4 regions of the Sedimentibacter sp. B4 genome follow, and region 3 is predicted to be linked to each of the others. Evidence: riboswitches for the same ligand, from Rfam matches in the RefSeq annotation. Region 3 holds a riboswitch; each other region holds the start of a gene.
What was found. Region 3 has a riboswitch for cobalamin ahead of BN358_RS04815 (ABC transporter substrate-binding protein). Riboswitches for the same ligand answer to the same signal wherever they lie in the genome.
Positions count from the first base shown of each region.

Region 1: another riboswitch for cobalamin. It lies ahead of hemA (glutamyl-tRNA reductase); the one in region 3 lies ahead of BN358_RS04815 (ABC transporter substrate-binding protein).
Region 2: another riboswitch for cobalamin. It lies ahead of BN358_RS21180 (ABC transporter substrate-binding protein); the one in region 3 lies ahead of BN358_RS04815 (ABC transporter substrate-binding protein).
Region 4: another riboswitch for cobalamin. It lies ahead of cobT (nicotinate-nucleotide--dimethylbenzimidazole phosphoribosyltransferase); the one in region 3 lies ahead of BN358_RS04815 (ABC transporter substrate-binding protein).

Region 1 covers NZ_CANG01000034.1:45,045-49,234, forward strand. The annotation lists gene hemC (hydroxymethylbilane synthase) at 1-495, opposite strand, end outside; gene BN358_RS06220 (bifunctional precorrin-2 dehydrogenase/sirohydrochlorin ferrochelatase) at 496-1,128, opposite strand; gene hemA (glutamyl-tRNA reductase) at 1,128-2,366, opposite strand; cobalamin riboswitch at 2,613-2,786, opposite strand; tRNA gene BN358_RS06230 (tRNA-Leu) at 2,922-3,006, opposite strand; gene BN358_RS06235 (peptidylprolyl isomerase) at 3,220-3,963, opposite strand.
Region 2 covers NZ_CANG01000963.1:21,623-25,812, forward strand. The annotation lists gene BN358_RS21175 (valine--tRNA ligase) at 1-1,427, opposite strand, end outside; T-box leader at 1,826-2,031, opposite strand; cobalamin riboswitch at 2,167-2,350, shown strand; gene BN358_RS21180 (ABC transporter substrate-binding protein) at 2,495-3,478, shown strand; gene BN358_RS21185 (iron ABC transporter permease) at 3,475-4,190, shown strand, end outside.
Region 3 covers NZ_CANG01000029.1:7,148-11,337, reverse strand. The annotation lists gene BN358_RS04830 (precorrin-8X methylmutase) at 1-492, shown strand, start outside; gene cobI (precorrin-2 C(20)-methyltransferase) at 492-1,202, shown strand; gene cobJ (precorrin-3B C(17)-methyltransferase) at 1,203-1,916, shown strand; cobalamin riboswitch at 1,918-2,077, shown strand; gene BN358_RS04815 (ABC transporter substrate-binding protein) at 2,154-3,200, shown strand; gene BN358_RS04810 (iron ABC transporter permease) at 3,222-4,190, shown strand, end outside.
Region 4 covers NZ_CANG01000038.1:65,613-69,802, forward strand. The annotation lists gene ppsA (phosphoenolpyruvate synthase) at 1-477, opposite strand, end outside; gene BN358_RS07505 (DUF4256 domain-containing protein) at 839-1,420, opposite strand; gene cobT (nicotinate-nucleotide--dimethylbenzimidazole phosphoribosyltransferase) at 1,519-2,631, opposite strand; cobalamin riboswitch at 2,722-2,896, opposite strand; gene BN358_RS07515 (hypothetical protein) at 3,050-3,421, opposite strand; gene BN358_RS07520 (DNA-3-methyladenine glycosylase) at 3,520-4,176, opposite strand.

The DNA of each region.
Region 1 (4,190 bases), on a different contig from region 3:
CATTACACCATCAAGATTTTCTGTTTCGATTTTGTTCATTCTGCTTTCAATGTTTCCTCTGATACTTTTAACTTCTATATTTTTAATGAATTTTTTAAGCTGGACGTCCCTTCTTACGCTTCCTGTTCCAATTAAGCATCCTTCTAAGTCCGATAAAGAGTTAATAATTTTATTTGAAACTATAACATCCCTGGGATCTTCTCCTTTGGGCACTGAACCAAATGTAAGACCTTTTGTATGCCTAGACGGCATGTCTTTCATTGAATGAACGGCTAAGTCAATCTCTTTATTAAGCAATGCAGTTTCTATTTCCTTTGAAAATATTCCGTTATCGTTAAATTTATGAAGAGGTACATTTAGTATTATATCTCCCTTGGTCTTTATTACTTTTATTTCAAATTCCAAGTGAGGGTTATTTTCTTTCAGTTCTTTAATTACTAAGTTTGTCTGAATTAAAGCTAAATTGCTGCCTCTTGTTCCCACTTTTATTTTCATTTAGTTCTCCTGACTGACTGAATCCTCAATATCATTTAAAAATATTTTCAAATCCGAGTTATTTTTACATATTAATGAATCCATGGTAGATTTTATATTTCCAATATTTAATCCTTCGTTATTTTTCATTTTTAACTGCTCTCTTATTTCGCACAGCAAGCTTATTTTTTCTGTGAATTCTTCATTAAGGATTTTACCAGTCTCATTTAATATTAGTTTTGCAGCTGTCGGGCTTTTGCCCTGTGTATTTACCGATACTGTTATATTATCTTTATGTAAAATTGCCGAAGTAATAAAATCTGATTTCTCACTATTGTCAGCAACCATGACCAAGGATTTTTTATCTTTAAAATATTTGCAGATTTCAATGTTCAACTCATGATTGTCAGTACAGATAAAAACCATGTGATAATCATCTGATAATTCAAAGTTTTCAATGTTTTCTTTTATTAGAATAATATTTCTATTGATATTATTCAGATCTTCAACTTCCTTTAAAAACTTTTCTGAAACAACGTCTATATGAGCCTCAGTCTTTGCAAGGTCTTTCAGCTTTAAATATGAGACGTTTCCTCCGCCCACAACTAGTATTTTTTTATTTAATGTATCAATACATATAGGATAATAGCGCATTAAAATCCAAAAAGTTCATTGAGCACTTTTACATACTCATTTAGCTTTTTTTCCTCCCTTGTATCTTTTAGTGTTATAACTGCTTCTCTCATAAGTCTTTTAAGCGATGATTCTATCATTTTATCAATTATTTTTTTATCTTTTACACTTAAATTTGTCTTTCGGTAAATGTATGAAACAGTGTCTTCTTTTATATTGCTGCATTTTATATACATTGATTCTAATACCTTGTCTGCTTTTAAACTGCTTTTCCATATGTTAAATTCATCAATGCATTCGTCAATAAAACTTAAGTTTTCATTTAAAAGAGTTTCTCTCATAATTTTATTTTCTTCAGATTCTGTTTTTAACGAGTCCACATCATACAATAAAATGTTTGGAATGTTTTTTATATTTTCATCAATATCCCTTGGCATTGCTAAATCAAGAATATATAAAGATTTACCTCTATTCTTTTTCATGTCCTCTTCTTTTATGATTACATGAGGGGATGAGGTTGCACTTATGATAATGTCTACTTCATTGATTATATTTTTCAAATTTTCGTATTCCACTACTTCTACGTCTTTAAATTTTTCCCATATTTCTATGGACTTGCACTTGTTTCTGTTGCAGATGAATATTTGACCAGTCTTGTTCTCTCTTAGGTGAGTTAAAGCCAGAATACCCATTTTTCCAATCCCAATAACAAGAATTTTTTTATTTGACAAATCCTTGATATTCTCCCTAAGTTTTTTTACGCCAATATAACTAATTGATAGTGGATTTTCAGATATCTTTGCTTTTGTTTTAATTTTTTTTGCAGTAGTAATTGCCTCTCTAAATAATTTATTTAATATTTTACTGCTGCCATTTAACGCCATTGCCGTAGTCAAAGCTTCTTTAACCTGTCCAAGTATTTGATCTTCACCTATTACAATTGAATCAAACCCGGCACATACCTGAAAAATATGTTTAACAGCTTCATCATTAATTTTTGAAAAAATATATTCATCAATCGTTTTATCGTTAAAAAAAGATATGTAAAATTCTTTAACAATATGAACAGCCCTTTCTATATTGTCTGATACTACATATATTTCACTTCTGTTGCAAGTTGACAAAATAATTATTTCATCAATATTTTTATCTAATAATATAGTAGTTGCTTCAATCTTTTTAGCTTCAGTAAAAAAAACTTTTTCTCTTATTTTAATAGGTGATAAATTATGATTAAATCCTATTACCGCTACTTCCATGCTCACCTCTTTTTCTCATAACCTCTTTTGGTAATGATTTTATTATTTTCAATATTAGTTGAATTGTTTCTAAAATCAACTGGAAATCCTTTAATTCTGGTTTATAGTTATTACTGGCAAACAACTAGCAATATCTCCTGATTATAATTCAGACAATAAAAAAACTTCCGAAGTTTTCGGAAGTTTAAATAAACATAATAATTTACAATAACAATTTTAATTATTATATGATAATCCTCCCGAAAATCTATAAATAAGTATTATGGCAGGTCTCCTGACTTTCGGTTCAACTAATATTCACCTTCCCATGCATACGCACAGTGGCATTGAAAATTATCACCTTTCACAGTAGCGGGGGCTGTAACAGCTTTTACTGTTTTCCCTATTAAAACTTATGTTACCACAACACAAATATTCAATTTGCCTAAATTATATATTAAGATCTTTATATTGTCAACAAATATAATCCCACTCTAGATAAAGAGCAAACTATAGTTTCTTAGAGTGTGCATAAAAAAAACAATCTCATTTTATAAGATTGCTTTTTCAATATATTGGTACGGATGACAGGACTTGAACCTGCATGGAGTTACCCACACGGACCTGAACCGTGCGCGTCTGCCAATTCCGCCACATCCGCATATCGCTTAATTATATTAACACAAGGAGTTTAGATTTGCAACATTTTTTTTGCTAAGTTCTAAACTTTTACTGATTTGCAACAAAATTTATAAAGTTGTTAACAAGTGTAAGGTTTTAAAAGAATTTTATTCACAGACTTGCCAGTGTGTTAACAATTTACTTGAATTAAATAACAAAGCCCCATAGGGCTTTGTCGATTACAAATTTTAAGTTATTCCATTATATAAACTTCGTACTTGCCTGTAAGTTCAGCTTTTTTATCCATGTATACTTTCTCTTGCTTTTCTACAAAGAAACCTTCTTTAACTTCCTGATAAACTTCTTCAAATTCTGAATTTCTTGCAGGTATGTGTTCTGTAAGTTTAATTATGTGGTATCCAAACTGTGTCTTAACAGGTTCGCTTATTTCTCCAACCTGCATTGAGAATGCAGCATCTTCAAATTCTTTTACCATTTGTCCTCTTCCGAACTGTCCCAGAGCACCACCATTTTGTTTTGAAGGGCAGCTTGAAAATTTCTCTGCAGCTTCTTCAAATTTCAAGCCATCTGTTATGTCTTCAAGAATTTCATTGGCCTGTTCTTCAGTTTCAACAAGTATGTGGCTTGCTGCAACCATTTCTTCAGTCTTGAACATTGATTTGTGTTTTTCGTAGTAATCTTTAAGTTCTTTATCTGAAACTGTAATGCTGTTAAACATTTTTCTTAAGGAATACTGCTGCAGCATGGACTTTTTCATGTTTTCCATAACAGCTAAAAATTCTTCATCCTTGTCAAAGTTCTTTTCAACAGCATCAGAATACATCAGTTCATGCATAACAAGTTCATCAATTAACTTTGCTCTTCCTTCAGCACCTTGGAAATATGCCGCATTTTGTCCTAAATTACCCATAAGGGCTTTAAGGTCAGATTCCTTTATTTCTCTGCCGTCAACAACAGCCAAAACTTTATTTTCCATTTTATCTCCTATGATTTATTATTTAATAATTGGTTTATGGAGTACGCAGTCTCATTCACAAATATATTTGGAACTCGTTGCGGTTGGACTAACGCAATAAATAAGAGGGTTTACACCCTCTTCAGCTAATTGACATACCCTATTTTGCAAACTGTAGGGTCGGATCTTGTATCCGCCCGCGGGAGGACACGAGGTCCTCCCCTACATGTTTAATTGACTTTGTCATC
Region 2 (4,190 bases), on a different contig from region 3:
TTGAAATCTTCTGTCTGGTTTGGCCAGCCCAATGTTGAGAATGGCCATAGACCTGATGAAAACCATGTGTCAAGAACGTCTTCGTCCTGCTTGATGTTTGTGCTGCCGCATTTAGTACATTTATGAGGAGCATCCTTTTGAACCATTATTTCTCCGCATTCCTGGCAGTAGTATGCCGGAATTCTGTGACCCCACCACAATTGTCTTGAAATGCACCAGTCTCTTATGTTTTCAAGCCAGTGAGTGTAAATTTTTGTAAAACGTTCAGGAACAAATTCAACTTCCTTGTTGTCTCCTGCTTTTAATGCAGGTTCAGCAAGAGGTTTCATCTTAACAAACCACTGGTCTGAAACTCTTGGTTCAACTATGTTGTGGCATCTGTAGCATGTTCCTACGTTGTGATCAGTACTTTCTGTTTTTACCATGAATCCATTTTCTTCAAGTTCCTTTACAAATTCCTTTCTGCATGTAAAACGGTCCATTCCTTTGTATTTTCCGGCTTCTTCATTCATTGTTCCGTCTTCGTTCATGCAGTTGATTTGTTCAAGATTGTGTCTAAGCCCAATTTCAAAGTCGTTAGGGTCGTGGCATGGAGTTATTTTAAGCGCTCCGGTTCCCTTTTCCATGTCAGGATACTCATCTCCTATTATTGGAATTTCTCTTCCAACAAGAGGAACTATAACCTTTTTGCCAATGAGGTGTTTGTATCTTTCATCATCAGGATGAGCTGCTATGGCAACATCTCCGAATATTGTTTCAGGTCTTGTTGTTGCTACAACAAAGTATTCGTCAGGATTTTCAACATATGGATATTTTACATAGTAGTATTTTCCCGGAATGTCCTCATGCTCAACCTCTGCATCTGACAAAGTAGTGTGACAGTCAGGACACCAGTTTATTATTCTGTTTCCTTTATATATGAGTCCTTTTTCATAAAGCTTAATGAAAAATTCAACTACAGCCTCGTTGCAGCCTTCATCCATGGTGAATCTTTCTCTGGACCAGTCGCATGAATTTCCAAGCTTCTTAACCTGCTGAACAATTCTTCCGCCGTATTCTTCTTTCCACTTCCATGCACGTTTTAAGAATTCTTCTCTTCCTATTTCTTCTTTTGTCTTGCCTTCATCTTTTTTAAGTCTTTCAACAACCTTTACTTCAGTTGCAATGCTGGCATGGTCAGATCCCGGAAGCCATAAAGCTTCATAACCCTGCATTCTTTTCCATCTTGTTAAAACGTCCTGCAAAGTCATGTCCAGTGCATGCCCCATGTGAAGCTGTCCTGTTATGTTTGGAGGCGGCATCACAATTGTAAATGGTTTTTTGTCTTTGTTAACTTCTGCTCTGAAGCAGTTTTCTTCCATCCAAATATCATAAATCTTATCTTCAAATTCTTTTGGATTGTACTTGCTTGGTATATTCGTTGTCATAACTAGTTCCTTTCCTTATATTAATATTAGTTTTATTTTTTGTGCTGGTTCTTGTTGCGTCTGTGCGGCCAATGGTCTGACATATCGCTGTCTCATTCATCAATAATTCTTTCAACACTGCTTGATTGAATCAACACAGCGCAGTTTCGTTCACCAAATTATTTGCTCCTCACGTCGCATAATTTTCGCAGTTTCATTCTTAAATTTGTCTGCTCACTGCCGCTCGCACAAATTTAGAATTCATTGCGGTTGAATTACCAACAATTTATTTCTCCCTACGGTCGAATAAATTGGGTAAATCATACGGAACTCATTGTGTCTGACCTACCACCAATTCTTGCTTCGCTATCGCTCGCAACAATTGGGTTAGGGCATACAAAAAGCGGGTGTTCTTATCCTAAAAGGACGAGAAAACCCGCGGTACCACCTAATTTCCATTTCTGGCTCTTAATTTTATAACGGCAACCCGTTTAATCTTACTGTTGTTTCAGATTAAATGCTCCAAAGCTACCTTCAGTCCACATGTTCTTATGAAATCTTTCAACCCATGGATTTCACTCTCTGTAAAGTTTATGAACCTACTCCTCTTCTTCATAGCAAAATATTTAATTACTTACCATAATATTAAAAATATGTTCTTTTGTCAATAACTATTTAAGCTTTTTGTATGCGTAAATTCATTTTTTCCAATCAATCTTCAATTGACAAAAATGCTTAATTATAATATACTCTACTCAATTAAACATCTTTCGATATTGGTGCGCGCAAGCGATAATAGGGAATTAGGTTAAAATCCTAAACAGTCCTGCTGCCGTGATGAGAGAGCGATTTTTATGCACATGCAACCACTGGATTCTTCTGGGAAGGTAAAAAATTGCTATGACCTCTGAGTCGGAAAACCTGCCAGTATTATTTGCGTAAATACCGCAAATGCTATGCTTTCCAGGAAGAAAAGCGATAGCAAAATAAATTGGATATTCACTCCAGCTGGTTGTGGTAATTTACGTTTCGTTTATTCGGAACGTTTTTTTATTGCAAAGGTGTTTAAAATAAACCGGAGGATTATTATGAAAAAGAAATTATTTACAATGGCATCAATACTTTTGATAGTCGCATCAATGACGGGATGTTCCAAATATCTGGCTCCTGAAAAAAAAGTGCAGGAACCAACAAACAAAACAGAACAGCAAACTCCAGATAAAGAGTCAAATGAACTAAGTCTCCCTACAACAGACAGGGCAGGCAATGAAATAACAATTCCTGAAGAAGTAAACAAAATAATATCCATGTCCCCTTCAAATACAGAAATTATTGTAGCATTGGGTTACGGAGACAAACTAATTGCAGTTGACAAATATTCCAAAGACATAGAAGGAATACCCGCAGATCTGCCTCTATTTGACATAATGAAGCCTGATGTTGAACAGCTCGTTGCCCTTGAACCTGACCTCGTTATTGCATCAGGAATGAGCAAGAGTGATGGAAGCGATCCTTTCAAGCCTGTGAAAGACTTAGGAATTTGTTTGGCATACATACCTTCAAGCGACAGCATGGAAGGAATATACGAAGACATAATGTTCCTGGCTAAATCCCTGAAGAATGAAGAAAAAGGAACAGAACTTGTTGAGGGAATGAAGACAGAAATAGCTAAAATCACTGAACTTTCTTCAAAAATAACAGAAAAGAAATCAGTTTATTTTGAAATAGCTGCTGCACCAAATCTGTACAGCTTTGGAAGCGGAGTATTCTTAAATGAAATGATTGAACTTATCGGTGCAGAAAATATATTTGCTGATCAGGAAAAATGGATTTCCGTATCAGATGAATCTGTTGTAGCAGCAGATCCGGACATAATACTTACAAATGTCAGCTACATTGAAAATCCAACTGAAGAAATAAAATCAAGAGCTGGATGGGATAACATGACTGCTGTTAAAAACAATGATGTTTATTACATCGACAATTCAGCAAGCTCTCTATCAAACCACAATGTTGTTAAAGCATTGAAGGAAATGGCAGAAGATGTGTATCCGGAAGTATTTAAAAAATGAAAACTAAAATAAAAGTAATTTTGTCCATCATTATATGCATAATAGTAATCATGATGGGCATCGGCTTAGGGAGCATTTATGTTCCCGGAAGCCACATTATTAATATAATAGCCGGCAAAACATTTGGATTACCACTTAATCCGGATGTGAAGGAAGTTTCCGTTTCAATTGTATGGAATCTGAGACTGCCAAGAACAATACTTGCATTTCTTGTGGGAGGAGCACTGGCTGTGAGCGGAACTGTAATGCAGTCAGTACTTAAAAATCCTCTTGCATCATCATATACACTTGGGGTTTCTTCAGGAGCATCACTGGGTGCGGCATTTGTTATAGTCACAGGATTTTCCATACCTTTTCTTGGACCATTCACATTACCGGCAGTGGGATTAACATTCGGGTTGGTCACTGTTTTTTCGGCAGTGAAGTTTGCATCAAAAATGGACAAAAACCTGGAAAACAATACCATAATCCTGGTGGGTATGGTGTTTTCTCTATTTGTCAATGCAATTCTTACGCTTTTGACTTCCATGGCAAAGGAGCACCTTGAGCAGCTTACATTCTGGCAGATGGGAAGTTTTGCACTGAAGGACTGGTCCAATGCTTTAATATTGTTCCCCATTGTGCTGGTTGGAATAATTGTAATAGAAAGTTATTCAAAGGAACTGGACATAATGACTTTCGGTGAGGAGCAAGCCTTCACCATGGGTGTTGA
Region 3 (4,190 bases):
GATTATGTGGACAATTTAATTTTTTCAGAAGATGTCGTTAAAAATGCAAAAGCTGCATTGAAAAGTGGAGCGACAATAATAACAGACACAAACATGGCCTATTCTGGAATAAATAAAAAGGCAGCAGCTAAGTATGGAGTGAACATAAAATGCTTCATGGCAGATGAAGATGTTGCAAAGGAAGCAAGCGAGCGCGGCGAAACAAGGGCAACAGTATCAATGGAGAGGGCTTCAAAAATACAAGGACCGCTCATATTTGCCATAGGCAATGCACCTACAGCACTCATAAAACTTTATGAGCTCATATCAGAAGGAAAAATAAATCCTGAACTGGTTATTGGTGTTCCTGTGGGCTTTGTGAATGTGGTTGAAGCAAAGGAACTCATAATGAATGCTAATATTCCCTACATAGTTGCAAAGGGAAGAAAAGGAGGCAGCAATGTTGCTGCAGCCATAATAAACGCCCTCTTGTACAATGTGGAGGAAAATTAATGGAAAAGGGAATGTTTTACGGCATTGGTGTGGGAGTTGGCAGCATGGATGCTGTCACAAAGAAAGCAGCCGACATCCTTAAAATTCTTGATGTTTTATATGTGCCTGCTGCAAAAAAAGATGAATCAGCAAGTATAGCCCATGAAATCATAAAAGGTTTAATAAACAGCGGCACTGTTGTAAAAAGCAGGCACTTTCCAATGAATTATAACTCAGAAAATTTACAAAAATCATGGGAGACAATTGCAGATGAAATTGAACAGGATGTAATTAACGGAAAAAATGTAGGGTTTGTAACCATCGGAGACCCCATGGTTTACAGCACATACATTTATCTGCTGAAAATTCTTAAACAAAAAATAAATATAAAAACAATACCAGGCATAACTTCATTTCTGGACATTGCATCCAAAAATAATTTTCCTCTGGTTGAAGGAGATGACCCTTTAATAGTGCTGCCTGCCACAATGGATACAGAAAAGCTTAAATGTTACATCAAAAATGAAAGTTCGATTGTTCTCATGAAAGTTTACAGAAATTTTGATGTAGTAATTGACTTGATTTTAAATGAAAGACTTGAACACTGTTCATTAGCTGTGAGCAATTCTTCAAAGGAAGGCGAAAGGGTTTATAAGAATATCAGAGATTTGAAAAAAGAAGATGTTTCATACTTTACAACAATACTTATTAACAAAAAATGGGAGATTTAAATGATATACGCTGTGGGAATAGGACCTGGAAGCACTAGAACAATGACATACGAAGCAATGTATGCAATTGAAAATTCAGATGTAGTAGTGGGATACAAAACATATATTGATTTAATAAAAGACATCATCAAGGACAAGGAAATAGTATCAAATGGAATGAAGCAGGAAATTGAACGGGTAAAAAAAGCCGTTGAAATAGCAAAAACAGGAAAGACGGTTGCAGTCATAAGTTCCGGTGATGCAGGTGTCTACGGCATGGCGGGACTTGTGCTTGAGCTTGCTGAACATGAAGATGTTAAAATAATAAGCGGTGTGACAGCTTCAACTGCTGCAGCAGCAGTTCTTGGAGCTCCACTTATGCATGATTACTGCCACATAAGTTTAAGCGACCTTTTAACTCCGCTTGATTTAATTTATAAAAGAGTTGAGCTGGCTGCACAGGGTGATTTTGTAATGTGTATCTACAATCCAAGAAGCAACGGCCGCCCTGATTACCTTAAGAATGCTTTTGAAATCATAAAAAAATACAAGCATATCTCAACCCCTGTAGGAATTGTAAAAAATGCCGAAAGAGAAAACCAAATGTCAATTGTTTGCACTCTGGACACAATTGATTATGACGATATTGACATGTTAAGTATTGTAATTGTTGGAAACAGTTCCACATATATAAAAAACAATAAAATTATCACAAGAAGAGGTTATAAATTATAAAACAATAGTTTAAATTACAGGTGTTAGGGAAAGCGGTGAAAATCCGCTGCAGCCCCCGCTACTGTAAATGGAACGAAATCATACATGCCACTGGATATCCGGGAAGGCTTGAGAGTAGGATGCCATGAGCCAGGAAACCTGCCTGTTTTTTATAGTCTTCGGAGTGAAGTTATACATAAACCATGGTATACTGTGGTTTTATTTCTCCACGAAAGAACAAAATATATGGAGGAAAAAATGAAAAAAACAAAATTATTATCATTAATCTTGTCTGCAGCATTAGTTTTAGCTATAGCAGGATGCAGCAAAAATGAAAAGGTGGCTTTGGCAGAATCAAATAATGTTTCAGCACAAGAAGTAAAAAATGAAGAAACAAAAAATGATTCAGAAGAAATTGTTTTAAAGTACGATGTTAAAGTGGGGCAGGATGATGTAACATTTACAGATGCAACTGGGGAAAGAGTAACAATTGAAAAAAAACCTCAAAGAGTTGTGTGCCTGTACAATTCATATCTTGACATATGGGACAGCTGCGGAGGAACAGTTATAGGAAGAGTTGAAGAGTCAGAAGAAAAGCCTGTGGAAAATGCAAAGTCTGCTGAATCCGTAGGAACTGCCAGCGACCCCAGCCTTGAAAAAATAATTTCACTTAAGCCGGACCTTGTTATTATGACTACAGCTTACAAGGTACAAAAAGAAATGGTTTCAACATTAAAACAAAACAATATTCCGGTAATTGCACTGGATAACGACTATAAAAATGATTATTATGAAACAGTGAAGCTTTTTACAGCCGTAACAGACAGAGAAGACCTCTATGAAACTCAGGCAGAAGAAGTTAAAAACAATGTTGATGAAATAATTGCAAAAGCCCCTGCAGATAAAAATTACAGCGTTCTTATATTGTTTGCTTCTGCAAAAAGCTTGTCGGTGAGGGATTCAAACTCAATGGTTGGTGAAATGCTCAAAGACTTGAACACAGTGAATATTTCTGATACGGAAATGGAAACATCCGATTCAAAAACATTCAGCATGGAAAAAATCCTGGAGGAAGATCCGGATTTCATATTTGTGTTGACCATGGGAACAGACATTGAAAAAATCAAAGAAAGATTAAAAAGTGATGCAGAGGACAATCCTGCATGGGCATCTCTTACAGCTGTTAAGGAAGGCAATTACCACATACTGCCAAAGAATTTATACATGTACAAGCCAAACAACAAGTATGCCGAAGCTTATGAAAATCTGGCAAAAATTTTATATCCGGAAGTATTTAGCAAATAGAAGCGCAACATGAGGAGAGCTATGGACAGCAAAAACATCAAGATTGAAAAAATTAAAAAGAAATCTATATTGTTTATTTTCATCTTTCTTTCTGCAGCAGGTTTTTTAATAAGCATAGGAAACGGAGCAGTTAAAATACAATCAGGTGAAATATTGAGTGCACTATTTTTTAGACAAAATACAGTAAACTCTCAAATAATATGGAATGTCAGGCTGCCAAGAACAATAGCAGCATCTCTGACAGGAACATGTCTAGCGCTCTCCGGTTCTATTTTGCAGGGTGTTATGAGAAATCCTCTGGCTTCTCCAAATATCATAGGAGTGTCATCAGGGGCAGGACTCATGACATTGATTGTACTCATACTTTTTCCGGAGTTTTATTTTCTTGCACCACTGGGTGCATTTGCAGGAGCTTTACTTGCTACCATGTTCATTTATTTTCTGGCATGGAAGGATGGAGCAAAACCTAACAGGATCATACTTGCAGGAGTTGCGGTTTCTTCTCTTCTTGGAGCGGGAAACAACGCAATAATGACTTTTTATCCTGATAAGGTGTCAGGCATAATAGGGTTCATGGTTGGAGGTCTTTCAGCCACTAACTGGCAGGATATTTTTACAATCCTACCTTATGCTTTTGCAGGAGTAATAATGGTTTTATTAATACAAAACAAGCTCAACATATTGATGCTTGGAGACGAGGTTGCAACAGGACTAGGGATTAATGTTGAAAGAACACGTTTCTTTTTTATAATAATATCTTCTCTTCTAGCAGGTGCAGCGGTCAGTGTTGTGGGACTGCTTGGGTTTGTGGGACTCATAGTTCCCCACATGACCAGGCTTTTCATAGGATCTGATTACAGATACCTTATGCCGGCAACAATTTTTACCGGTTCCTTTGTGGTTGTTATATGTGACACCCTGGCACGAACAATGTTTGCTCCTGTTGAAATACCCGTGGGAATCATCATGTCTGCACTTGGAGCACCATTT
Region 4 (4,190 bases), on a different contig from region 3:
CTTAGTAAACAGAGAGGCCCAGCATATGCTGATATGCTTTATGATTGAATCCTTTCCCATAATGTTAAGATACGTGTTCTGCTGGCCTGCAAAGGAAGCTGTGGGCAAATCCTCTGCCGTTGCGCTTGAACGTACTGCATATGCATTTTCTTCTCCAAAACTTAAGAGAACGCTGGTGATTTCTTCTTCAATTTCTTCTGGGATGACTGCATCTTCTATGAGCCTTCGAATCTCAGCACTGATTTTATTGATTTTATCCCTGTCTTCTAATTTTAGAAGCGATAACCGATCAAGCAGTTCCTTAATAGACGGCGTTTCTCCAATGATTCTTTTAAATGCATCAGTAGAAACACAAAAACCCTCTGGCACGCGTATGCCTTCAGTCCTGGATAGTTCCCCAAGGTTTGCTCCCTTACCACCAACAGACATGATTTTTGTTTTGTCAATATCCTTAAACCCAAGAACATATGAACTCATATGACTACCTCCTTTGGCCTTACTATTGATATTTTGATTGTCCTCCATAAAACTATATTAGAGTATTGAATATTTTTTAACACTAATTTTACTAGCTATTCATTGTATTATTGCCTCTTGCTTCTGCAATAATCCCCATTATAGCATTATCAAAAAATAACAAACAGACTACACTTATATTTTTTTATATGTTATAATTAAAGTGGAGATAATTAAAAATTATGTACGAAATGTTGCGAGTTCTAGACATAAAAAAATACCATTAATATTTTCAATAAATATTTAATGGTATTTTACTAAAGAAAATTAGATTTTTAATTGGTCACTGAGAACCGTCCCCTATGACTTCCCTATGACTTATTTATACCCTTAGTGAGCCACGAAAGCCTCTGACACCATAGTAAGATTCTGCTCCATTGTGATACACAAAAACAGTGTCATAGCGGCGATCACAAAACAATGCTCCACCGAGTTTCCTGATATTTTCAGGTGTTCTGATCCAGCTTGACGTCTTAACATCAAAACTGCCAAGTTTCTGCAACTCCCTGTATTGTTCCTCAGTTAACAACTCAATACCCATATCATCAGCCATATCAACAGCATTATTTTCAGGTTTATGTTCTTTCCTTGACTCAAGTGCCTCACGGTCGTAACATATACTTCTGCGGCCTTTTGGGCTTTCTGCTGAGCAATCATAAAAAATGTATTCATCCGTATTTTTATCATGACCAACTACATCCGGTTCACCGCCGGTTCTTTCCATTTCATAAAGTGACCAGAGATTTTCAGAATAAATTTCAAGTTTTTCTTGCACCTTTGACCATTCAATACTCCTATGGCGTTTCATATTTTTTTCAAAACGCACTTTTAATGTGCTTAGCAGTTCTTGGTGCTGTTCCGGTGACAATTTTATTTTATTGCTGACTTTATCTATATTTGTCATGCCGATTTCTCCTCATTAATTTAAATTTATTAAGTTATATCTTCATATACTGATTATACCCAATAAATACATTAGAAATCACCACACCTTTATAAGAGTTAAAAATCTCCTGTACTTACACCCGAAGTTTCAAATGTAGCCATTTCATCAGCAATTTTCAAAGCTGCTTCAACCATTGGAAACATAAGTGCTGCACCTGTGCCTTCTCCTAATCTCATGTTTAAAAATAATCTTGGCTCAATACCAATGTGTTTTAAAGCTATTAATTCACCTTTTTCTTCTGAAGAATGAGAAGATATCATATATTCAATGGAAAAAGGATTTAGTTTTGCAGCTACAAGAGCTGCTGCAGAAGAAATGATGCCATCTAATATTGTTGGTACTTCTTGTTTTGCTGCTTCTAAAATTGCACCTGCCATTGCAGCAATTTCTAATCCGCCTATTTTAGACAATACATCTATTGGGTCATCAGGATTAGGATTATTTATATTAATCGCTTTTTTTATTATCACATGTTTATGTTTTAGAGCATCATTTTTCAAACCTGTTCCGCTGCCTGTAGCTTCTTCAACACTGCAGCCTGTGAAAACTGTAATTAAAGCTGCACTTGGAGTTGTATTTCCGATTCCAACTTCTCCTGTTGCTAAAATGTTTTTTCCAGACTCAATTACATTTGATGCAACCATAGCACCAGTCAATAAGCTTCTAAGAGCTTCTTCTCTTGTCATGGCTGGGCCTTCTGCAATATTATCTGTTCCGTTTTTTATGCGGTTAGCCATAAGTTCTGGTGGATTAATAGGACGAGATATACCTAAATCGGTACATACAAGGTCTGCTCCTGCATGATTAGTCAACACATTGATTCCACCGCCTCCACTTAAGTAACTGTTGAACAATTGTGCAGTTATTTCCTGTGGAGCTGCGCTAACCCCTTCCTTTACAACACCATGGTCTCCGGCCATTAATAGAACTGCCTTTCCCTTAATTTCAGGATATGCAGTTCGTTGTATTCCTGCCAGCTGAACAGCAATGTCCTCAAGCACTCCAAGACTCCTGGTAGGTTTTATCTTACCATCAAGTCTCTCCTGCATTTCTTTAGCTGAGTTAAAATCAGTCTTTTTAATACCTGATATGATTTCATTTAGTCTCAGCTCCAGTTCTTTTTCACTCATGTTCTTAATGTTTAAATGTTTGCAAAATCCATTGTTCATTTTTACTCCTCCAATTAATAAAAAAATAAAGTCCCGCCATAATAATATATGGTCGGGACTTTTCCGTCATCACGATGCTTTCAGTAAATGAAAGACTTTTTCTTCCCAGGCAGGTCTCCTGACTCAGACTCAAGCATCCTTTTGCCCCTTCCCGGCATATGCCAGTGGTACGGCAAAGGACTCATCTTCACAGTGTTGGGTACGTAACGGACTCTCACCGTCTTCCCTATTCTCCCTAATGGGCACCTGAGATTGATATTTAATTAATTCAATTTTAATATAAAATTTGCACCAAGTCAAACAAATATTAGATCATAGAATTTTACAATTTATTTTTATGTAATATAGACATTAGTAAACTAATATATATATTATCCTCATTGAACAATGAGGATTGAGAGGACATAATGGACAGCATTTAGGGTTTGATTAATTCCTTTGTTATCAATGATAATGATATATACAGTGACTTTATCATATTCTTCGTAAGTGACAATTGAGGAGTACCTTCTTTTAACTTTTCCTGTGCTTTTTCGCACTTGCTGATTGTTGAGGTTATAGGTGGAATTGCTTTTTCTAAATCTTCTTTGGAGAAATTATCTTCTAAAGAATCACCTAACTCTCTTGATATTAATGACGATGATATGTATAGAGCTTTAACCCTATTCCTGGTAAGAGTTGCCTGAGGAGTACCTTCTTTAAATTTAGGCTGTACTTTCTCGGACCTCCTAATCATAGAGGCAATTGTTGGAATAGCTTTTTCCAGCTCCTCTTTTGTGAAACCATCCATAAAATTCTCCTTTAAAAATACTATTTTCAAGCTCCAGAAGAGCCATTTTCATGTGGATACCACCTTCATACCTACAAGCCTGCCATTTGTTCCACTCGTTATTTCCTTGCCAACTCTTTTTTCTTTTTTGGTGCATAATCCAGCATTTGTGGTATTGCACCTCCTGCAATTGCCCAGAGATAAAGACTTGCCACTGTACCGTAAGGCGAATAGCGTTTTTTGTACTTCTCAAACTTTTTTCTGTCAATGTTTCTGTGATGATAAAGCATCCGCATACCACGGTGAATTGCCAGGTCTCCAAAGCTCACTACATCAGGACGCTGTAAACAAAATATCATAATCATTTCAGCAGTCCATACACCAATACCTTTCAAAGAGGAAAGTTTTTTGATAATCTCTTCATCTGACAGATCATTAAGCGTATTAACGTCAAACTCTTTATTTCTTACCTTATCTGCAAAGTCTTTGATATACTCTGCTTTTTTGAACGTCATACCAAGTTTTTGCAGTTCATTTAATTCAAGAAAATAAATATTGTCAGCATTGATATCTCCAATTCTATCTCTTAGCCTCTGCCATATGGTCACTTGGGCCCGGGTGGATATTTGTTGGCCGATAATGTGATGAACTATGGACGAAAACATGTCATTGTCAACTGCCCTGTATATATGTCCAATCTGATCAATTGCCGCCCCAAGCAGTTTGTCACGGCTTTTTAAGAATTCAATTTCCTTGTTGTCGTACTCAAAATACAAAACTTCACCTCCTT